DNA from 4 places in the Salmonella sp. HY31 genome. Region 2 is predicted to be linked to each of the others. Evidence: predicted binding sites of a transcription regulator. Region 2 holds the regulator's gene; each other region holds the start of a gene.

Region 1 (6,022 bases), 1.1 Mb from region 2:
ACCGTGACGGCAGGTGACTTTCTTCACTTCATCGCCTGGCATCCAGATGCCGCCCTGACGAGCAAACTGGCGCTGGAGCTGATTGTGCAGACGTATACCGAGCACCGATGGCGGCAGCGTCGGCAACAGCGTGAGCGCGCAGGGCAGGCGTTCGTTAAGCCAGCGCCACAGCCTATCGTTCGCCAGCCCGAAACAGGCGGGCATGATGATCATGTCGCAGTTTGTCGCTATCGGTGATAGCGCGTCGTAAAGCAGTGGCCATTTTTCTTCGTTATCAAGCAGACGCGCGATATTGACCGCGCGAAATTCCGTCGGGTTATCACGCAGTACGTCCAGTTCCGGAAGGTCGATTTCTGCGGTTTCGACGTTGAGATCGCGTTGGCGCAGCGACGCTGCCGCAAGGTGCGCCTGGAAATCCAGTAATCCACTAACGCCGACGACGCAAATTCGCTGTGCGGATAACGGCCAGACCGGCACTTCAGGCGAGCTAAGCCAGGTTGAACGCAATGTGCCAAGCGGTGTTACACGCTGGTGCGCCTGTTGTACGTCACCGTATAACTGCGCGCCGCTGGCGTTAAGTAGCGTTTGCGCCTGTTGCGCCAGCGTAAGGACTTTTTGCGCGCCCAAACGCGAATAAGGATGTTCAGGCGCCTGGCGGCGCAGCGCATCAAGCCCGGCGGTAATCTCGGTCACCGGTTGGCCGTCGGGCAGGGCGCTGAGCAGATCCAACGAGCCAGAGGAAAAATGCAGCGCGCTTTGTCCGCGAGTGACAATGGCGCAACGTAATCCATGCTGCTGGAGTTGCAGTCCGCATAGCAAACCGGCGAGACCGCCGCCCATAATAACCGTATCAAATTTCATCCTGGTGCTCCTTCTCCAGACCGCATAATCCCTGATAAACCCAGCGCGTGAATTCGCTTTCGCGCAGTGCGTCTCCCCAGGCGACAGGTTGTACGCCCTTCCAGCGTTCATTCAGAAACTCAGAGAGTTGCGTAATAGATTGCGCCGCGGTCGTCACATTAAAACGCTGCAGCAGCCCGGCTGCGCGGCAGGCGCACAGTTCGCCCTGGCAAGTGCCCATGCCTACGCGGGTGCGACGACGCAGATCCAGCAGGCTATTCACGGTTAAGTTTTCGACGGCATACTGCACTTCACCGGCCGTGACGGCCTCGCATTCACAGACCAGGCTACGGTGTTGGCGGCCTTCACTCAGCCATCCCGGCGTGCGATCGCCATGCCGATAAACCGCCGATCCGCGTAGCGGCGCGGGAAGCGAGATAATGCGTTTCAGCGTATGTTCCGTAGACTCTTTTGAGCCAGGCAACGGCGTATCCGCCGTGATGCAGGGGCGTGTATTGCCCAACTTGCGGCACACGGCGTCGGTGGCCCATTCCGCCATCAGGCGGTAAGTCATTAGCTTCCCGCCGGTAATGGTAATGAAGCCTTCAAGCCCGTCGCGCTCGGCGTGGTCGAACAGCACAATACCGCGGCTGACGTTACGACCGCTGGGATCGTCATCACTGGCCACCAGCGGGCGGACGCCAGAATACGCGCGCAGAATACGCGTCTTCGCCATGACAGGGGCCAGTTTTTCCCCTTCACGCAGCAGGATATCTACTTCATCTGCGGTAACGCGGTTGCTGTCTATCTCATTGTAATCAATATGGGTAGAGGTGGTGCCGATCAGTGAAATCGTATCGCCAGGTACCAGAATGTCGGCATCCGATGGTTTCCGGCAGCGGTTAATCACATGCTGGTTGATCCGATGGTCCATGATCAACAGCGACCCTTTTGCCGGAAACATGCGGATACTCAGGTCGGCGTATTCGGCGATCCGTTGTCCCCAGATACCTGCCGCATTGACCACCACCGGCGCATGAAGCGTCTGGGTTTCGCCAGTGAGATGGCTGCGCACATGAACACCGCAGACCGTTGCGCCTTCACGAATGAGCCCGGTTACTTCATGCGCTGTTAAGACGATTGCGCCATGTTCTCTGGCATCCAGCATATTGGCGGCGGTAAGGCGGAAAGGGTCCACGGTGCCATCCGGCACTTTTACCGCGCCGATGAGCGCAGGATTAACGGAGGGCTCAATGATGCGCGCCTGCTGCGGATCGATGGCTTCAGCGCGAATGCCTGCCGCTTCACAGGCGTGAATAAAGGTGGCCTGAAACGCAAGATCATCTTCCGGTAACGTAATAAACAGACCATCCGTCGGTTCGACGCAATGGCGGGCGATCCGTTTTAAGATCTGGTTTTCACTAATGCACTCGCGCGCGGATTCCGCGTCAGTAACGGCATAACGAGCGCCGCTGTGCAGCAGCCCGTGGTTACGCCCGGTCGCGCCGGTCGCAATATCATGCCGCTCCACCAGGATGACACGTAAACCGCGCAGCGCGCAGTCGCGGGCGATCCCTGCGCCTGTTGCTCCACCGCCAATGATAATCACGTCACTTGCTTGCGAGTCACGAGTTTTCATTGTTTTTCCTCACAGTTCGTTTTTTATCATTTAGCCATACAAATCATATGGAATGTTTGATTTCGCGCATAATCGCTCATTATTCGAAAATGAAACGTGATTTCGTGCGCTTTTCTGAACATTATTCATAAATCTGTAACAATATGTGCTGTAATTCACATTCATGAGACAGATCTTTACTTAACATCGCGGCCACACTGGGAACAGCGGGGTCGTTTGAACGAACTGCGGTGTTTATCTCTAAATAAAATACGGGCCACGGAGGCTACAATATGTTGAGTATTTTTAAACCAGCGCCGCATAAAGCGCGCTTGCCAGCGGCGGAGATTGATCCGACCTATCGCCGGTTACGCTGGCAGATTTTCCTGGGGATATTCTTTGGCTATGCCGCGTATTATCTGGTGCGCAAGAACTTTGCCCTCGCGATGCCCTATCTGGTAGAGCAGGGTTTTTCGCGCGGCGATCTGGGCTTTGCGCTATCCGGGATTTCCATCGCTTATGGTTTTTCGAAATTTATAATGGGGTCGGTGTCCGATCGCTCGAATCCGCGCGTTTTCCTGCCGGCAGGGTTGATTCTGGCCGCAGCAGTCATGCTGTTTATGGGTTTTGTGCCGTGGGCGACGTCCAGCATCGCCGTGATGTTTGTGCTGTTGTTCCTTTGCGGCTGGTTCCAGGGGATGGGGTGGCCGCCGTGCGGTCGAACGATGGTTCACTGGTGGTCGCAGAAAGAGCGCGGCGGCATTGTGTCAGTCTGGAACTGCGCGCATAACGTCGGCGGCGGTATCCCACCACTGCTGTTCCTGCTGGGGATGGCGTGGTTTAACGACTGGAAAGCGGCGCTCTATATGCCAGCCTTTGGCGCGATTGTGGTGGCGTTGTTCGCTTTCGCAATGATGCGCGATACGCCGCAATCTTGCGGTCTGCCGCCTATCGAAGAGTATAAAAACGACTATCCTGACGACTACAACGAAAAAGCGGAAGAAGAGCTCACCGCGAAGCAAATCTTCATGCAGTACGTATTGCCGAACAAATTACTGTGGTATATCGCTATCGCCAACGTGTTTGTCTACCTGCTGCGCTACGGTATCCTCGACTGGTCGCCAACGTACCTGAAAGAAGTGAAGCATTTCGCTCTGGATAAATCCTCCTGGGCATATTTCCTCTATGAATATGCCGGTATTCCAGGCACCCTGCTGTGCGGCTGGATGTCAGACAAAGTATTCCGCGGCAACCGTGGCGCGACGGGCGTATTCTTTATGACCCTGGTCACTATTGCGACCATCGTTTACTGGATGAACCCGGCTGGCAACCCAACCGTTGATATGATTTGTATGATTGTTATCGGCTTCCTGATTTACGGTCCGGTGATGCTGATTGGTCTTCATGCGCTGGAACTGGCGCCGAAAAAAGCGGCGGGTACGGCGGCGGGCTTTACCGGTCTGTTTGGTTATCTGGGCGGTTCTGTCGCCGCAAGCGCCATTGTGGGTTATACCGTTGACTTCTTCGGTTGGGATGGCGGCTTTATGGTGATGATTGGCGGCAGCATTCTGGCGGTAATCCTGCTGGTGGTCGTGATGATTGGCGAAAAACGCCATCATGATGAGCTGCAGTTAAAACGCAACGGAGGCTAATAAACATGAAAACCACACTGAAAAACCTTAGCGTGGCACTGATGTTGGCAGGAATGGCAATCGGAAGCGGTGCCGTGGCGGCTGAAAAAGTCGTCATTGCCCACCGTGGCGCCAGCGGTTATCTGCCGGAGCATACGCTACCGGCGAAAGCGATGGCGTATGCGCAAGGGGCAGATTACCTGGAACAGGATTTGGTGATGACAAAGGACGACCATCTGGTCGTCCTCCATGACCACTACCTTGATCGGGTGACTGACGTCGCTGACCGTTTTCCGGACCGGGCGCGTAAAGATGGGCGTTATTACGCTATCGATTTTACCCTGGACGAAATTAAATCCCTGAAGTTTACCGAAGGGTTTGATATTGAAAACGGCAAAAAAGTACAAACTTATCCGGGGCGTTTCCCGATGGGAAAATCTGATTTCCGCATTCATACCTTTGAAGAGGAAATTGAATTCGTTCAGGGATTAAATCACTCTACCGGTAAAAATATTGGTATTTATCCGGAAATTAAAGCACCGTGGTTCCATCATCAGGAAGGGAAAGATATTGCCGCGAAAACGCTGGAAGTGCTGAAGAAGTATGGTTATACCGGCAAGCAGGATAATGTCTATTTGCAGTGTTTTGATGTCGCTGAGCTGAAACGTATTAAGAATGAACTGGAACCCAAAATGGGGATGGATCTCAATCTGGTTCAGCTTATTGCGTATACCGACTGGAATGAAACACAGCAGAAACAGCCGGATGGTCGTTGGGTGAATTACAACTACGACTGGATGTTTAAGCCGGGCGCCATGAAGCAGGTGGCGGAATATGCGGACGGTATTGGTCCGGATTACCATATGTTGGTTGCGGAAGGCTCGACGAAAGGGAACATCAAGCTGACTGGAATGGTGCAAGACGCGCATCAGAATAAGATGGTAGTTCATCCTTACACTGTGCGTGCCGATCAATTGCCAGACTATGCCACAGATGTCAATCAGTTGTACGATATCCTGTATAACAAGGCGGGGGTCGACGGGCTGTTCACCGACTTCCCGGATAAGGCGGTCATGTTCCTGCAAAAAAATGATTAAAGGTATGCCATAGTAGAAGTGAAGCGCCGGATGAGGGCATAAACGCCTCATCCGGCCTGGCGCAACGTTCGCCAGCGTAGGTCTGGTAAACGCAATGCCATCAGGCGGTGTTGTTTTATAGCAAGCCCTCATCGGTCAGTGTTTCCATACATTTTTGCAATAAAAATAGCGGACTTCCTTCTACCGGCGGTTCTTTTGCTAACAGGGAAATTTGTCGATAAAAGGTGGGTTCCAGCGCCACGGAACATAATTTTCCTGCCGTGGCTTTTAAGGTTAACTCTGGCAATAAGGCGATGCCTAATCCCTGTCGAATAAAACTCAGCGCAGTATCGGGATGGTTAAATTCATATTTAAATATCGGCTCAATACCCTTTTCTTTAAACAATGCCATAATGCTTAACTCATAACGACCTTTACTGACAATTAGTGGTTCGTCCATCAGTTCTTCGACCGTTACTGTACTGTTAGTCGACAGGGGATGATTTTCAGGCACTACTACGGTGAATTTATCCCGGTAAATGGGGACACAATACATACCGTTGACCGGAAAAGGAACGAAACCGGCATCAATACTTCCGTCCTGCAGCGAATCAATAATAGCCGTACTGTTCTCTTCATAGGGGATAATTTTTACATTTGGATGATGGCTTTCAAAATAGCGAATTACGCCAGGTAAAATACAGGCGCAGGCGCTGGGAAAACAGCCAATCCGTAGCGTACGGGCCGGGTTCTTTTTTTCTTGTTCGGCAATCTCTTTTACCGCGTTGACGTCGCGCTGGATCGCGCGTAAATGCCTGACGATGCGGCTACCGGCGGCGGTAAGCTCAATCTCTTTG
Region 2 (6,022 bases):
CTATTCGCTCGGCGGTAATATGCTGGCGTGCCTGCTGGCGAAAGAAGGCCGCAATATCCCCATCGAGGCGGCGGTGATTGTTTCTGCGCCCTTTGTTCTCGAAGCCTGTAGCTACCACATGGATAAAGGGTTTTCCCGCGTCTATCAGCGTTATTTGCTCAATCTGTTAAAAGCGAATGCGTCACGCAAGCTGGCGGCGTATCCCGGGTCGCTGCCGGTGAATCTGGGGCAACTCAAATCAATGCGCCGTATCCGCGAGTTTGACGACCTGATCACCGCGAAAATTCATGGCTTTGCCGACGCCATCGACTACTATCGTCAGTGTAGCGCCATGCCGTTGCTTAACCAGATTGCTAAACCGACGCTGATTATTCATGCCAAAGACGATCCGTTTATGGATCATCATGTGATCCCTAAAGCGGAAGATCTGCCCCCACACGTGGAGTATCAGTTAACTGAGCATGGCGGACACGTAGGATTTATCGGCGGTACGCCGCTGCGCCCTGAAATGTGGCTGGAACGCCGAATTCCTGACTGGCTGACAACGTATCTGGAGGCGTCATCATGATCATTCCCTGGCAGGGGCTCTCCCCCGACACGCTGGACAACCTGCTCGAAAGCTTTGTGTTGCGCGAAGGCACCGATTATGGTGAACATGAACGTTCGCTTGAACAAAAAGTCGCGGACGTAAAACGTCAACTGCAATCCGGCGAGGCCGTTCTGGTATGGTCTGAATTACATGAAACGGTCAATATTATGCCGAAAAAACAGTTTCGCGAATAAAACGCCTTTGACGGCAATACATTATTATTAAAGCTTAATCATGGAGTTGCCATGTCAGCCAAACATCCGGTGATAGCAGTAACAGGGTCAAGTGGCGCGGGGACCACCACCACCAGCCTCGCGTTTCGTAAAATTTTCGCGCAGTTAAATCTGCACGCCGCCGAGGTGGAAGGCGACAGTTTTCATCGTTATACCCGCCCGGAAATGGACATGGCGATCCGCAAAGCGCGCGACGCCGGGCGGCATATCAGCTATTTCGGGCCTGAAGCCAATGACTTCAGCCTGCTGGAACACACTTTCATTGAGTACGGGCAGACGGGTAAAGGCCAGTCACGTAAATATCTGCATACCTATGATGAAGCCGTACCGTGGAATCAGGTTCCCGGCACGTTTACACCCTGGCAGCCGCTTCCCGAGCCGACCGATGTGCTGTTTTATGAAGGACTGCACGGCGGCGTCGTCACGCCGCAACATGATGTCGCGCGTCATGTTGATCTGTTGGTTGGCGTGGTGCCTATCGTCAACCTCGAATGGATTCAGAAACTGATTCGTGACACCGGCGAACGTGGACACTCCCGTGAAGCAGTGATGGATTCCGTGGTGCGCTCCATGGACGACTACATCAATTACATTACGCCGCAGTTCTCCCGTACCCATATTAACTTCCAGCGCGTGCCGACCGTCGACACCTCCAATCCGTTCGCCGCAAAGGGCATTCCGTCGCTGGATGAGAGTTTTGTGGTGATCCATTTCCGCAACCTGGAAGGGATCGATTTTCCCTGGCTACTGGCGATGCTCCAGGGCTCGTTCATTTCTCACATTAATACATTAGTGGTGCCGGGCGGCAAAATGGGACTGGCGATGGAGCTGATTATGTTGCCGTTGGTACAGCGATTAATGGAAGGCAAAAAAATCGAATAACCGCGTTGAAACGCCCGATGGCGCTACGCTTATCGGGCCTACGGGATAAAAACTGGTAGGTCCGATAAGGCGAAGCCGCCATCAGATAATGATAATCACGCCGCAATCACTTCATACGAATGGGTAATATGGACCGCTTTTTCCAGCATTAGCGCCACCGAGCAATATTTTTCCGCAGAGAGATCAACAGCGCGCGCGACGGCAGCCTCTTTCAGATCGCTGCCGGTAACCATAAAATGCAAATTAATGTGCGTAAACAGGCGCGGCGCGTCTTCCCGGCGCTCGGATGTCAGCTTCACTTCGCAGTTGGTGACATTCTGACGCCCCTTTTGTAGGATCGATACCACATCAATAGCGCTACATCCGCCAGCCGCCATTAATACCATCTCCATCGGACTCGGCGCTTTGTCACCGGAGTTGCCATCCATTAAAATCTGGTGGCCGGAGGAAGACTCTCCGAGGAACGTGAGTCCTTCAACCCACTTTACACGCGCTTGCATATTTCGTAACTCCAATGTTTCAATTTTCCTGAAAGATTACGCGCATACAACAAAACTCGCAATGGAAGGCGACTTGGGTCATGCTGAAGCGAGACACCAGGAGACACACGGCGAAAGCTATGCTAAAACAGACAAGATGCTACAGTAATACATTGACGTACTGCATGTATGCAGAGGACATCACATTACAGGCTACAGTCTATTTTCGTAGCCCTCTTCCCAGGTAGCGGGAAGCATATTTTTGCAACCCCAGAGACAGTGCCGTTTTCTGGCTCTGGAGACAGCTTATAACAGAGGATAACCGCGCATGGTGCTTGGCAAACCGCAAACAGACCCGACTCTTGAATGGTTCTTGTCTCATTGCCACATTCATAAGTACCCGTCAAAGAGCACGCTGATTCACCAGGGTGAAAAAGCAGAAACGCTGTACTACATCGTTAAAGGCTCCGTGGCAGTGCTGATCAAAGATGAGGAAGGGAAAGAAATGATTCTTTCTTATCTGAATCAGGGTGATTTTATTGGTGAATTGGGCCTGTTTGAAGAAGGCCAGGAACGCAGCGCCTGGGTACGTGCGAAAACCGCATGTGAGGTCGCTGAAATTTCCTACAAAAAATTTCGCCAATTAATCCAGGTAAACCCGGATATTCTGATGCGCCTCTCTTCCCAGATGGCTCGTCGCTTACAAGTCACGTCTGAAAAAGTAGGTAACCTCGCCTTCCTCGACGTCACCGGGCGTATCGCTCAGACGCTGCTGAATCTGGCGAAACAGCCCGATGCCATGACGCACCCGGATGGGATGCAGATCAAAATCACCCGTCAGGAAATTGGCCAGATCGTCGGCTGCTCCCGCGAAACCGTTGGTCGTATTTTGAAGATGCTGGAAGATCAAAACCTGATCTCCGCGCATGGCAAGACCATCGTCGTCTACGGCACCCGTTAATCCCGTCAGAATGGCGCGTTTTATCATGCGCCATTTTTGTTTGCATCGATGTGGCGAAGACTGATTTATCACCCAGAGATTAATTACGCACTACGGCAAACGCTGGTGCTGTGCCTGCCTGTGGCTGTCGGTTTATTGATAGGCCAGCTACACCTGGGATTACTTTTCTCTCTCGTTCCCGCCTGCTGCAACATTGCAGGTCTGGATACACCGCACAAACGCTTTTTTAAACGCCTGATCATCGGCGCGTCGCTGTTCGCCGGATGCAGTCTGGCAACGCAACTCCTGCTGGCGGAATCCGTCCCCCTGCCGTTGATCCTGACCGGGCTCACGCTGGTGCTTGGCGTGACGGCGGAAATTAGCCCACTTCATGCGCGGCTACTGCCAGCGTCGCTGATTGCCGCCATATTTACCCTGAGCCTTGCGGGATACATGCCCGTCTGGGAGCCGCTGCTTATTTATGCGCTGGGCACCCTATGGTACGGCGTGTTTAACTGGTTTTGGTTCTGGCTATGGCGCGAACAGCCGCTGCGCGAGTCATTGAGTTTGTTATATCGTGAACTGGCCGATTACTGCGAAGCGAAATACAGCCTGCTCACCCAACATATCGATCCGGAAAAAGCGCTGCCTCCCCTGCTGATACGCCAGCAAAAAGCGGTCGATCTCATTACCCAGTGTTACCAACAGATGCATATGCTTTCGGCGCACAACAATAATGATTACAAGCGCCTACTGCGGGCTTTTCAGGAAGCGATGGATTTGCAGGAACACATCTCCGTCAGCCTGCATCAGCCGGAAGAGGTACAGAAACTGGTAGAACGCAGCCATGCGGAAGAGGTAATTCGCTGGAATGCGCAAACGGTCGCCGCTCGCCTGCGCGTGCTGGCGGATGACATCCTTTATCATCGTCTGCCGACGCGCTTCTCTATGGAAAAACAGATTGGCGCGCTGGAGAAGATTGCCAATCAACATCCTGAAAACCCGGTAGGCCAGTTCTGCTATTGGCACTTCAGCCGAATCGCCCGCGTGCTGCGTACTCAGCGACCGCTTTACGCCCGCGACCTGATGGCCGATAAACAGCGTCGCCTGCCACTACTCCCGGCGCTGAAAAATTATGTGTCGCTTAAATCGCCGGCGCTACGCAACGCCGGACGCATTAGCGTAATGATGAGTATCGCCAGTCTGATGGGCAGCGCGTTGCACCTGCCCAAACCGTACTGGATCCTCATGACGGTGCTGTTTGTCACCCAAAACGGCTATGGCGCGACGCGCGTACGTATTCTGCACCGTTCGGTCGGAACGCTGGTCGGCCTGGTGATTGCCGGCGTCACGCTGCACTTACATATTCCCGAAAGCATTACGCTGGCGGTCATGCTGGTACTAACGCTGGCAAGTTATCTGATTATTCGTAAAAACTACGGCTGGGCGACGGTCGGCTTTACGGTGACGGCGGTATACACCATCCAGTTACTGACGTTAAACGGAGAGCAGTTTATTGTGCCGAGGCTGATCGATACGCTTATTGGCTGTTTAATTGCCTTTGGCGGCATGGTTTGGCTGTGGCCGCAATGGCAAAGCGGGCTATTACGTAAAAACGCCCATGATGCGCTGGAAGCCGATCAAGAAGCTATCCGACTGATCCTCAGTAACGATCCGCAGGCCACCCCGCTCGCTTATCAAAGAATGCGGGTCAACCAGGCGCATAACACGCTATTCAACTCGTTAAATCAGGCAATGCAGGAACCCGGATTCAATACCCACTATCTGTCGGATATGAAACTGTGGGTCACGCACAGCCAGTTTATTGTCGAGCATATCAACGCCATGACGACGCTGGCGCGGGAACACACCATGCTGACGCCGGATCTGGCGCAGCGCTATCTGGAATCTTGCGAGATTGCGATTCAGCGCTGCCAGCAGCGCCTGGAGTACGACAGGCCAGGCGGTTCCGGCGACGTCAACATTCTGGAGTCGCCGGACATGCCGTCACATGGCTTATTGAGCACTCTGGAACAACATTTACAGCGCATCATCGGCCATCTGAACACCATGCACACCATTTCGTCGATGGCCTGGCGTCAGCGTCCGCATCACGGTATCTGGCTGAGTAAGCGGCTACGGGATACAAAAGGTTAGATCGACTGCCGGATGCGCTACGCTTATCCGGCAATCCGCCATCAGGCAACCACTTTCCCTATCGCCTGCGCAAAGCGCTGCATTCCTTCATTGATATCCGCCTCTTCCACCACCAGCGACGGGGCAAAACGCATCACGTCTGGTCCGGCATTGAGCACCATCACCCCGGCCTCTGCGCCTGCGTACAGAAAATCGCGCGCCCGACCTTTATACTTCGGCTTCAGTTCCGCGCCAATCAGCAGCCCCATGCCGCGAATATCGCTGAAAATGTCAAATTGTTCGTCAATCGCCTGCAAATGTTGCACAAACTGTTGCCGCTTAGTGTGAATGCCTTCTAGTACCTCTGGCGTATTAATGATATCGAATGCCGCGCCAGCCACCGCACAGGCCAGCGGATTGCCGCCATAGGTTGAACCGTGCGAACCGACATGGAAGGCCGAGGCAATCTCCTGCGTGGTCAGCATGGCGCTCACCGGAAAACCGCCGCCTAACGCTTTGGCGCTGGTGAGGATATCCGGCGTGACGCCGTAGTGCATATAGGCAAACAGGTCTCCGGTGCGCCCCATCCCGCACTGCACTTCATCAAACACCAGCAACGCCTGATGCTTGTCACACAGGTCGCGTAACCCTTTGAGGAATTCCGGTGTAGCCGCCTGCACGCCGCCTTCACCCTGAATCGGCTCGACCACCACCGCGCAGGTGTGGTCATCCATTACCGCTTTCACCGCATGGAGATCGTTGA
Region 3 (6,022 bases), 2.2 Mb from region 2:
CCGCCGTGGTTTTATCGCCCAGCAGATTTAGCGGCACACCAGCAAACTGCCCGCGACCGCCGCCGTGACAAAATAAAACTTTATAGTTGGAGGGGATATTAAGGAGATCGCGAAAATCCTGCTCCGCCTCCTCAGCAACCTGGATAAATTCTTTGCCTCGATGGCTAATTTCCATTACCGACGTACCAAGATCGTGCCAGTCACGCAGTTCCTGTTGCGCCAGTTTAAGTACTTCCGCCGGTAGCATCGCCGGACCTGAACTAAAATTAAAGACCTGAGCCATTTCCCCTCACCACGCTGCATTGTTGCCTGCCTGACAGACATCAGGCAAACGTTATTCATGTGGATATCGGTTTTATCATTCAGTGACACGCGCCGCAATGGGTAAAACAATACGCGGGGGAAATGCGGCGTACGTCACACAACAGAATCTTCCGGATTAACCGTATAAATCCGATATTTTCGCTGTTAAACAACGCGTTTAGCCCGGCTTGCCTTCGTCCATTCTGGATTTGCGCAGCGCGGACATAATTGTTTTTCTCCGACGGTCATTCGTACCACTTCACTGCAACGTACACAGGCATAATCGCCAGCCTCCGGCACCACCGTAAAGCGTGGCGTACAGTGTTCAGGAAGAATGCTTAATCCCGGCTTCACGTCTTTATCTTCAAAGAAATAGACGCTAATTTGACCATTCGTCTCAAGGATGGCCAGCCTGATCTGCCCCAGTTGTTCAACGCCATTCAAACGAAGCTCCATAAAAAATTCAAACTCTGTCATATTCGAGCGTTGCAGTTTTTCCCACGCCAGTTCGCCGTCTTCAACAACGACCACTGACTTACCTTCCAGTAGATCCTCCAACTTTTCACTATGCGCCATCAGCCACATGACCAGACGATAGAGCAGCGCCAGGGTGATGAATACCACCAGAACGGGAAGCATCGGAACATCATCATAAAACGCGACGTCGCCTGCCGCAGATCCCAATGTCAAAATGATCAACACTTCAAAAAGCGACATTTGCCGCACGCCGCGTCGTCCTGTCACCTTTAAGAAGAGAAAGACCAGGACAAAGGTGTAAAAGCTACGTAGCGCCACTTCCCCCAAAAATGCTATCGGCACGTTATCCAGCGCCATTCGTTGCAAATCAAATGCCTTCATTTTTTATGCTCTTCCTGTGAATTCCTGTGTAAAAGCATAGCCAATACTTTTATTTCCGCCGATGTCCCGGCGAGATAGCGCCCGTCACATAAAACCCGTATCATTGCGCGCTTTCCGTACGACAAAAGTGATTTTCATGACGCAAACATTTATTCCCGGCAAAGACGCCGCGCTGGAAGACTCCATCGCCCGCTTCCAGCAAAAGTTACTCGACCTCGGCTTTCACATCGAAGAGGCCTCCTGGCTGAACCCGGTGCCAAACGTCTGGTCAGTGCATATTCGCGATAAAGAGTGCGCGTTATGCTTTACCAACGGAAAAGGCGCGACCAAAAAAGCGGCGCTGGCCTCGGCGCTGGGCGAATACTTCGAGCGTCTGTCAACCAACTACTTTTTTGCTGATTTCTGGCTTGGTGAAACGGTCGCCAACGGGCCGTTCGTGCATTACCCGAACGAAAAGTGGTTCCCGCTGACTGAAAATGACGACGTGCCGGAAGGCCTGCTTGATGCCCGTTTGCGCGCGTTTTACGATCCGGAAAATGAACTCACCGGAAGTCAGTTGATTGATCTTCAGTCCGGCAATGAAGCACGCGGCGTCTGCGGCCTGCCATTTACCCGTCAGTCCGATAACCAGACCGTGTATATTCCGATGAATATCATCGGCAACCTGTACGTCTCTAACGGGATGTCTGCCGGCAATACGTGTAATGAAGCCCGCGTTCAGGGACTGTCGGAGGTCTTCGAGCGCTATGTGAAGAATCGTATTATTGCGGAAAGCATCAGTCTGCCGGAGATTCCTGCAGAGGTGATGGCGCGTTATCCGGCGGTAATGGAATCAATCGCCACGCTGGAAGCCGAGGGTTTCCCGATTTTCGCCTATGACGGCTCGCTGGGCGGTCAGTATCCGGTTATCTGCGTCGTGCTGTTCAACCCGGCTAACGGTACCTGCTTTGCTTCTTTTGGCGCGCATCCTGACTTTGGCGTTGCGCTGGAACGTACAGTGACCGAGCTACTCCAGGGACGCGGTCTGAAAGATCTTGATGTCTTCACCCCGCCAACGTTCGATGATGAAGAAGTCGCGGAGCACACTAATCTGGAGACCCACTTCATCGACTCCAGCGGCCTGATCTCCTGGGATCTGTTCAAACAGGACGCCGATTACCCGTTCGCGGACTGGAGTTTCTCCGGCACTACCGAAGAAGAGTTCGCCACGCTGATGGCCATCTTCGCTGCTGAAGATAAAGAAGTTTACATTGCCGATTACGAGCATCTCGGCGTGTACGCCTGTCGTATTATCGTACCGGGAATGTCTGATATTTATCCTGCCGAAGATCTGTGGCTGGCCAACAACAATATGGGTAGCCATCTTCGTGAGATTCTGCTTTCGCTGCCCGGTAGCGCCTGGAATAAAGACGACTATCTCAATCTGATTGAACAATTGGATGAAGAAGGTTTTGACGATTTCACCCGCGTGCGTGAACTGCTGGGTCTGGCGACCGGAGCGGACAATGGTTGGCATACACTGCGTGTCGGCGAATTAAAAGCAATGCTGGCGTTAGCGGGCGGCGATTTGGAGCAGGCGCTGATCTGGACAGAATGGACGATGGAGTTCAATTCGTCGATCTTTAGTCCGACACGCGCGAACTATTACCGTTGCCTGCAAACGTTACTGTTACTGTCGCAAGAAGACTCGCGTCAGCCGCTGCAATATCTCAATGCTTTTATAAAAATGTATGGCGCAGAGGCTGTAGAAGCCGCCAGCGCCGCGCTTAGCGGTGAAGCGGCTTTTTACGGACTACCGACTGTCGACCACGATCTGCAAACGTTCCCGGCCCATCAGTCCTTGTTAAAAGCTTATGATAAATTACAGCGCGCGAAAGCAGCATACTGGTTAAAATAAGGCCATATGAGTGTCTTAGGGTAGGTTTACACTATCGGCTGCGTTATATTACGGGGCGCTTTCGGGCCCCCGTAATATTTATTTTCGATAGGCGGCAAAAATGTAATAACAAGGTTAAATATTGGTAGTTAATATTAAATTAATTAACATAGTGATGTTACTTTATTTGTTGATTACTCCATTTTAATTAACCGTGTAACAGGAGGATTAGGGAAAAGATTCAACTCACATTATAATTTTTAAAATTTATTTTTATTTGGATAATCAAAAAGTTACACCGTAATTGCATAAAAACCATGCGTCTTACGGGCCTATAAGCCAGGCGAGATATGATCTATATCAAATTCTCATCTATAATGCTTTGTTAGTATCTCGTCGCCGACTTAATAAAGAGAGAGTTAGTGTGAAAGCTGACAACCCTTTTGACCTTTTACTCCCTGCAGCAATGGCCAAAGTGGCTGAAGAAGCAGGCGTCTATAAAGCAACGAAACATCCGCTTAAGACTTTCTATCTGGCGATTACCGCCGGTGTATTCATTTCAATTGCCTTTGTTTTTTATATTACTGCGACAACCGGTACTGGCGCGATGCCTTATGGCATGGCAAAACTTATCGGGGGTATCTGTTTCTCTTTGGGACTGATTCTCTGTGTTATCTGCGGCGCTGATCTTTTCACCTCCACCGTTCTGATCGTTGTGGCTAAAGCCAGCGGTCGCATCACCTGGGGGCAACTGGCTAAAAACTGGTTAAACGTCTATTTTGGTAACCTGATTGGCGCTCTGCTTTTCGTGTTACTGATGTGGCTTTCCGGCGAGTATATGACTGCCAACGGTCAGTGGGGACTGAACGTCCTGCAAACCGCCGACCACAAAATGCACCACACTTTTATTGAAGCTGTCTGCCTCGGTATTCTGGCGAACCTGATGGTTTGTCTGGCCGTGTGGATGAGCTATTCAGGTCGCAGCCTGATGGACAAAGCGTTCATCATGGTACTGCCCGTCGCCATGTTTGTCGCCAGCGGTTTTGAGCACAGTATCGCAAACATGTTTATGATCCCTATGGGTATTGTAATACGCGATTTCGCTACACCGGAGTTTTGGACCGCGGTCGGTTCATCTCCGGAAAGTTTTTCTCACCTGACCGTGATGAGCTTCATCACTGATAACCTGATTCCGGTCACGATCGGTAACATTATCGGCGGCGGTTTGCTGGTTGGGTTGACATACTGGGTCATTTACCTGCGTGGTAACGATCATCATTAATCGTGATGTTCGCTATACGCAGTAAATAAAAAATCCACTTAAGAAGGTAGGTGTTACATGTCCGAGCTTAATGAAAAGTTAGCCACAGCCTGGGAAGGTTTTACCAAAGGTGACTGGCAGAATGAAGTAAACGTCCGTGACTTCATCCAGAAAAACTACACTCCCTATGAGGGTGACGAATCCTTCCTCGCTGGCGCTACTGAAGCCACTACCACTCTGTGGGACAGCGTAATGGAAGGCGTTAAACAGGAAAACCGCACTCATGCGCCTGTTGACTTTGACACCTCTGTTGCTTCTACCATCACTTCTCACGACGCTGGTTACATCAACAAAGCGTTGGAAAAAATTGTTGGTCTGCAAACTGAAGCTCCGCTGAAACGTGCGATTATCCCGTTCGGCGGCATCAAAATGGTTGAAGGTTCCTGCAAAGCGTACAATCGCGAGCTGGACCCGACTATCAAAAAAATCTTCACTGAATACCGTAAGACCCACAACCAGGGCGTATTCGACGTTTATACTCCGGACATCCTGCGTTGCCGTAAATCCGGCGTTCTGACCGGTCTGCCGGATGCGTATGGCCGTGGTCGTATCATCGGTGACTACCGCCGCGTAGCGCTGTACGGTATCGACTACCTGATGAAAGACAAATTCGCGCAGTTTACGTCTCTGCAATCCGATCTGGAAAACGGCGTAAATCTGGAAGCGACTATCCGTCTGCGTGAAGAAATCGCTGAACAGCACCGTGCTCTGGGTCAGATCAAAGAAATGGCGGCTAAATACGGCTGCGATATCTCTGGTCCGGCGACTAACGCTCAGGAAGCGATCCAGTGGACTTACTTTGGCTACCTGGCTGCGGTTAAATCTCAGAACGGCGCGGCAATGTCCTTCGGTCGCGTATCCACCTTCCTGGATGCGTATATCGAACGTGACCTGAAAGCAGGCAAAATCACCGAGCAAGACGCTCAGGAAATGATTGACCACCTGGTCATGAAACTGCGTATGGTTCGCTTCCTGCGTACCCCTGAATACGATGAACTGTTCTCCGGCGACCCAATTTGGGCAACCGAATCTATCGGTGGTATGGGCGTTGACGGTCGTACTCTGGTCACCAAAAACAGCTTCCGCTTCCTGAACACCCTGTACACTATGGGGCCGTCTCCGGAGCCGAACATCACTGTACTGTGGTCTGAAAAACTGCCGCTGAACTTCAAGAAATTCGCCGCTAAAGTATCCATCGACACCTCTTCTCTGCAGTATGAGAACGATGACTTGATGCGTCCGGACTTCAACAACGATGACTACGCTATCGCGTGCTGCGTAAGCCCGATGATCGTTGGTAAACAAATGCAGTTCTTCGGCGCGCGTGCAAACCTGGCGAAAACCATGCTGTACGCTATCAACGGCGGCGTTGATGAAAAACTGAAAATGCAGGTGGGTCCGAAATCCGAGCCGATCAAAGGCGACGTTCTGAACTTCGACGAAGTGATGGAACGTATGGATCACTTCATGGACTGGCTGGCTAAACAGTACGTCACTGCGCTGAACGTTATCCACTACATGCACGACAAGTACAGCTACGAAGCCTCTCTGATGGCGCTGCACGACCGTGACGTTATCCGTACCATGGCGTGTGGTATCGCAGGTCTGTCCGTTGCTGCTGACTCCCTGTCTGCCATCAAATATGCGAAAGTTAAACCGATTCG
Region 4 (6,022 bases), 230 kb from region 2:
CTTTTACCGCTCCGCTCAGCGCCGTTCCGGTCACCACCAGTCCCGCCCCTTTCACCGTAAACGCACGGTCGATAGCCAGGCGGAAGCGATGCTGCGCGGCGTGCAAACGTGCGGGAAGTTGCTGTAAATGGGCGCGAAGTTCTGCAATACCGCGCCCTTCATTGGCGGCGGTGACAAATAAAACGGCATCGGCGAAACCATAGTTGTCGAGCGTCGCCAGTACCGCTTCACGTACTTCACTGATACGCGCATCGTCCACGCGATCGGCTTTGGTCAGCGCGACGGTGAGCTGCGGATTGCCCGTCAGTTGCAGGATCTGTAAATGCTCGCGCGTTTGCGCCATGACGCCGTCATCACAGGCGACCACCAGCAAAGCGTGATCGATACCGCCTACACCCGCCAACATGTTGGAGAGAAATTTTTCATGTCCGGGCACGTCGATAAAGCCCAGCACACGACCATCCGGCTGCGGCCAATAGGCGTAGCCCAGATCGATAGTCATCCCGCGTTTTTTCTCTTCCGGCAAGCGATCGGCATTGACCCCGGTAATCGCCTGGAGCAACGTCGTTTTACCGTGGTCTACGTGCCCGGCAGTTGCAATAATCATTTCAGCATCATCTCCATAAACCGGCTTTCGTCTTCAAGACAGCGCATATCCAGCCATAAACGGCCATCATAAATTCGACCAATGACCGGTACAGGCAGCGTGCGCCAGTGGGCCGCCAGGGCCTCCAGTCGACTACCGCGCCCATCGTGCGGGGTAAAGGTTATGGCGGCGCTGGGGAGGCGGTCTACCGGTAATGAACCGCTGCCGATTTGCGATAGACAGGGCTTAACCTCCAGCGCAAATTCATCGCCGTAACGCGTCGCCAGCCGCGTCTGTAACCGCTGCGCTTGTTCGCGAATCGACGCCTCACTGCGGGTTAACAGACGCAGCGTGGGTAATTTTTCCGCCAACGCTTCCGGGTGCAGATACAGACGTAACGTCGCCTCCAGCGCCGCCAGCGTCATTTTATCCGCGCGCAGGGCGCGTTTCAGCGGATGGCTTTGCAGTTGGGCAATCATCGCTTTTTTGCCGACGATGATCCCGGCCTGCGGCCCGCCCAGCAACTTATCGCCGGAGAAGCTTACCAGGCTGGTGCCTGCGGCAACTAGCTGCTGCGGCATCGGCTCTTTGGGTAAGCCATATTGACTTAAATCCACCAGCGAACCACTGCCCAGATCCGCCACCACCGGAATATCCAGCTCTCGCCCGATTTCCGCCAGCTCTGCTTCCTCTACCGTTTTGGTAAAGCCCTCAATGCTGTAATTACTGGTATGTACCTTCATCAACAGCCCGGTATTTTCATTTACCGCCTGACGGTAATCTTTCGCGTGCGTCCGGTTGGTGGTACCCACTTCATGCAGCGTACAACCCGCCTGGCGCATGACATCCGGAATACGAAACGCGCCGCCGATTTCGACCAGTTCGCCACGCGAAACCACCACCTCTTTGCCGCTGGCGGTCGCCGCCAGCATCAGCAATACCGCCGCCGCATTGTTATTGACGATACAGGCGTCCTCCGCCCCGGTGATACGGCATAACAGCGTCGCCAGCGCCTGGTCGCGATGCCCCCGCCCGGCGCCATCCAAATCGTATTCCAGCGTCACCGGCGCGCGCATCGCCTGCGTTACCGCCTCAATCGCTTCTTGCGCCTGCAATGCGCGGCCAAGATTGGTGTGCAACACCGTCCCCGTCAGGTTAATCACCGGGCGCAGCGCGCTTTGCGCCGCATTTTCCAGCCGTCGTTTCGCCTCTTGCGCCCAGTCTGCGCACCAGTCGGGAAGCGTCTGCGTATTCCGTATGACGTCGCGCGCGTCGTCAAGCATCCGCCTAAGCAGATCAACCACCTGGGTATGGCCATACCGATCGCGCAGAGAAAGAAAAGCGCTATCGTGCAATAAGCGATCGATAGCAGGAAGCTGGCTGTAGAGTGTACGCGTTTCGCTTGTCATGAAAATGCCTGGCTGTTGGTGGCCCTCTCCTGGCTGGAGAGGGATATCGACTTGAGGGGGATTGTAACGTGAGTTTGCTCAGGCGGACATAATGCGCGTCAAGCCTTCGGTGCTTCGGTGCGGGCAAAGCTTTCGCGCTGAAAAAGCGTTTCGACCAGTTTGACCAGGTGGGGGCGGCCAACGCACCAGCCCGGCGCGACCCGGCGGAAGTTGAGATAGCCTACCGCACAGGCAATCGCGATAGTCGCCAGATTCACCGTATCCGTTTTTAGGGTCCCGTCGCTCAGATAACCTTCGAGCATATCCAGACTGCGGTTGATTTTTTCCCGCTGGCGCAGCAGTTCCGTTTCCGATTGCTGCGCCGCCGGACGCGCCTGTTCGCGTACAGAGACCAACGCGGCATCCATAATGCCATCGGCCAACGCTTCAAGCTGGCGAATTTTAAGCGCCGCCATGGGGTCACGCGGGAGCATCGCTGGCGCGATATCCAGCAGCTCAATATATTCCGCGATGATCGGCGAATCGAACCAACATTCCCCTTTCTCCGTCACCAGTGCCGGCACCTTACCCAGAGGGTTGTATTGCGCCACGCCGTTATCCGCCTCGTAGGGCAGTTCGTTAACAAATTCGAAGGTGATGCCCTTTTCCAGCAGCAGAACAGAGATTTTGCGCACAAAAGGGCTAGTATAGCTACCGATGAGTTTCATGCCGTGTCCTTTTTTGCCAACCAAGTAAAAATCATAGTATGGCTCAAATAAACGAAAAGAGACGCTAAAGGAAGTTGCTGAGTGACATAACGTGAGAGGGCTCGCGACAAAATGTTTGCCGGATCGTATTGACGTTACCCGGGCCTAAAATTTCTTGTGAAGATGATCACAAAAATTCAACAAAGCACCAAAATAAAAGTGTGAAATATCTCACATAAAATTGCCTTTTAAGGTCTAAAAATTAGATGCGTTGTTTTTTTACACAGTAACTTTGTGATCAATATCACATAAATTACCTCTCTACCCCCTATATTTATGCGATCTAAATCACATTAACTGTCCCTGTCTGGACAGTTGAACGATTCAGTGCCAGATTGCGCAGTATCTACACTACAGGGTCCGGCTACCTCTGCCGCTACATTAACAAACCTCGGGCTTTTCAGCCTGCGCGACAGCAACATAAGAAGGGGTGTTTTTATGTCATCCGATATTAAGATCAAAGTGCAAAGCTTTGGTCGATTCCTCAGCAATATGGTGATGCCTAATATCGGCGCGTTTATCGCGTGGGGTATTATCACCGCATTATTTATTCCGACAGGGTGGTTGCCTAACGAAACTCTGGCGAAACTGGTTGGTCCGATGATCACCTACCTGCTGCCGCTGCTAATCGGTTATACCGGCGGTCGTCTGGTTGGCGGCGAACGCGGCGGCGTGGTGGGCGCTATCACTACCATGGGCGTTATAGTCGGCGCGGATATGCCGATGTTCCTCGGCTCGATGATCGCCGGTCCGTTGGGCGGCTACTGCATTAAGAAATTCGACAGTTGGGTAGACGGTAAGATCAAATCCGGTTTTGAGATGCTGGTGAACAACTTCTCCGCTGGCATTATCGGTATGATCCTCGCCATGCTGGCGTTCCTCGGTATTGGTCCGGCGGTTGAAGTCCTGTCCAAAATTCTGGCGGCGGGCGTTAACTTCATGGTGGCGCACGATATGCTGCCGCTGGCGTCCATTTTTGTTGAACCGGCGAAAATCCTGTTCCTCAATAACGCGATTAACCACGGTATCTTCTCACCGCTGGGTATCCAGCAGTCCCATGAGATGGGTAAATCCATCTTCTTCCTGATTGAAGCTAACCCGGGTCCGGGGATGGGTGTCCTGCTGGCGTACATGTTCTTCGGTCGCGGCAGCGCTAAACAGTCTGCGGGCGGCGCGGCAATTATCCACTTCCTGGGCGGTATCCACGAGATCTACTTCCCGTACGTGCTGATGAACCCGCGCCTGATTCTGGCGGTGATTCTCGGCGGTATGACCGGCGTATTCACCCTGACCATCCTGAACGGCGGTCTGGTCTCTCCGGCGTCTCCGGGCTCCATTCTGGCGGTACTGGCGATGACGCCAAAAGGCGCTTACTTCGCTAACATCACTGCCATCGTGGCGGCAATGGCGGTCTCCTTCGTGGTTTCTGCAATTCTGCTGAAAACCAGCAAAGTGAAAGAAGAAGATGACATTGAAGCGGCCACCCGTCGTATGCATGACATGAAAGCACAGTCCAAAGGCGCCTCTCCGCTGGCGGCTGGCGATGTCACCAACGACCTCAGCCATGTACGTAAAATCATTGTCGCCTGCGATGCCGGTATGGGTTCCAGCGCGATGGGCGCAGGGGTACTGCGTAAGAAAGTACAGGATGCGGGTCTGAGCCAGATCTCCGTCACCAACAGCGCCATTAACAATCTGCCGCCGGATGTGGATCTGGTCATTACTCACCGCGACCTTACCGAGCGTGCGATGCGCCAGGTACCGCAGGCGCAGCATATTTCGCTGACCAACTTCCTGGATAGCGGCCTGTACACCAGCCTGACCGAACGTCTGGTTGCCGCACAGCGCCACAATACCAATGAAGAAAAGGTACGTGACCATCTGAAAGATAGCTTTGAGGAAGGCGATAACAACCTGTTCAAGCTGGGCGCGGAGAATATCTTCCTCGGACGTAAAGCGGCCACGAAAGAAGAGGCGATTCGCTTCGCCGGCGAGCAGTTGGTGAAAGGCGGCTACGTACAGCCGGAATACGTCGACGCGATGCTGGAACGTGAAAAGCTCACCCCGACCTATCTGGGCGAGTCTATCGCAGTGCCGCACGGTACGGTGGAAGCGAAAGATCGCGTACTGAAAACCGGCGTGGTGTTCTGCCAGTATCCGGAAGGCGTGCGCTTCGGCGAGGAAGAAGATGACATCGCGCGTCTGGTCATCGGCATCGCCGCTCGTAATAATGAGCACATTCAGGTGATTACCAGCCTGACTAACGCTCTGGATGACGAGTCAGTTATTGAACGTCTGGCGCACACCACCAGCGTCGATGAAGTGCTGGAACTGCTGGCAGGCCGTAAGTAAGTTCTGTTTGCCCGGTGACGCTACGCTTACCGGGCCTACGGTTTCCTCTCCCGCAAGGGAGAGGGTTAGGTTGAGGGGAAAGCCTCACCCCAGCCCTCTCGGGTAAAAACATTAATGAAGGTTAATACTATGAAAGCATTACATTTTGGCGCAGGTAATATCGGTCGTGGCTTTATCGGCAAATTGCTGGCTGACGCGGGGATACAACTGACGTTTGCGGATGTAAATCAGGTGGTGCTTGACGCCCTGAATGCCCGTCATAGCTATCAGGTCCATGTCGTGGGTGAAAATGAGCAAGTGGATACGGTCTCCGGCGTTAACGCGGTAAGTAGCATCGGCGATGAGGTGGTAGAGCTGATTACCAGCGTCGATCTGGTGACGACTGCTGTCGGCCCGGTGGTCCTGGAGCGTATCGCCCCGGCTATCGCTAAAGGGCTGGCAAAACGTAAGGCGCAGGGCGTGGATGCCCCGCTGAATATCATCGCCTGCGAAAATATGGTGCGCGGTACCACGCAGCTCAAAGGCCATGTGATGAACGCGCTGGCGGATGGCGATAAAGCCTGGGTTGAACAGCACGTCGGTTTTGTAGATTCCGCCGTTGACCGTATCGTGCCGCCTTCCGCTTCCGCCACCCATGACCCGCTGGAAGTAACGGTAGAAACCTTCAGCGAGTGGATCGTCGATAAAACCCAGTTTAAAGGCGCGTTGCCGACCATTCCGGGGATGGAGTTAACGGATAACCTGATGGCATTTGTCGAACGTAAACTCTTCACGCTGAACACGGGGCATGCTATAACCGCGTACCTCGGCAAATTAGCCGGTCATCAGACCATTCGCGACGCCATTCTCGACGAGAGTATTCGCGCGGTGGTTAAAGGCGCGATGGAAGAAAGCGGCGCGGTGCTGATCAAACGCTACGGTTTTGATGC

The links. The regulator CRP, encoded in region 2, controls carbon source genes, mostly activating them, when cyclic AMP is high. The targets are predictions, from matches to a motif close to ATGTGANNNNNNTCACAT.
Region 1: a site for CRP is predicted at 2,623-2,640, ahead of glpT (glycerol-3-phosphate transporter). Genes of this name have one in related genera too.
Region 3: a site for CRP is predicted at 3,386-3,403, ahead of focA (formate transporter FocA). Genes of this name have one in related genera too.
Region 4: a site for CRP is predicted at 2,974-2,991, ahead of ACE15A_RS00690 (glutathione S-transferase). Genes of this name have one in related genera too.

The regions. Positions count from the first base shown of each region.
Region 1 is NZ_CP170479.1:1,479,953-1,485,974, forward strand. It holds gene glpB (glycerol-3-phosphate dehydrogenase subunit GlpB) at 1-861, opposite strand, end outside; gene glpA (anaerobic glycerol-3-phosphate dehydrogenase subunit A) at 851-2,479, opposite strand; gene glpT (glycerol-3-phosphate transporter) at 2,752-4,110, shown strand; gene glpQ (glycerophosphodiester phosphodiesterase) at 4,116-5,186, shown strand; gene ACE15A_RS06925 (LysR family transcriptional regulator) at 5,302-6,022, opposite strand, start outside.
Region 2 is NZ_CP170479.1:377,541-383,562, reverse strand. It holds gene ACE15A_RS01715 (hydrolase) at 1-568, shown strand, start outside; gene ACE15A_RS01710 (YheU family protein) at 565-783, shown strand; gene ACE15A_RS01705 (phosphoribulokinase) at 835-1,704, shown strand; gene ACE15A_RS01700 (OsmC family protein) at 1,800-2,204, opposite strand; gene crp (cAMP-activated global transcriptional regulator CRP) at 2,512-3,144, shown strand; gene ACE15A_RS01690 (YccS/YhfK family putative transporter) at 3,193-5,280, shown strand; gene ACE15A_RS01685 (aspartate aminotransferase family protein) at 5,322-6,022, opposite strand, start outside.
Region 3 is NZ_CP170479.1:3,046,733-3,052,754, forward strand. It holds gene serC (3-phosphoserine/phosphohydroxythreonine transaminase) at 1-283, opposite strand, end outside; gene ACE15A_RS14505 (DUF421 domain-containing protein) at 469-1,161, opposite strand; gene ycaO (30S ribosomal protein S12 methylthiotransferase accessory factor YcaO) at 1,298-3,058, shown strand; gene focA (formate transporter FocA) at 3,462-4,319, shown strand; gene pflB (formate C-acetyltransferase) at 4,377-6,022, shown strand, end outside.
Region 4 is NZ_CP170479.1:143,713-149,734, reverse strand. It holds gene selB (selenocysteine-specific translation elongation factor) at 1-607, opposite strand, end outside; gene selA (L-seryl-tRNA(Sec) selenium transferase) at 604-1,995, opposite strand; gene ACE15A_RS00690 (glutathione S-transferase) at 2,094-2,702, opposite strand; gene mtlA (PTS mannitol transporter subunit IICBA) at 3,180-5,093, shown strand; gene mtlD (mannitol-1-phosphate 5-dehydrogenase) at 5,223-6,022, shown strand, end outside.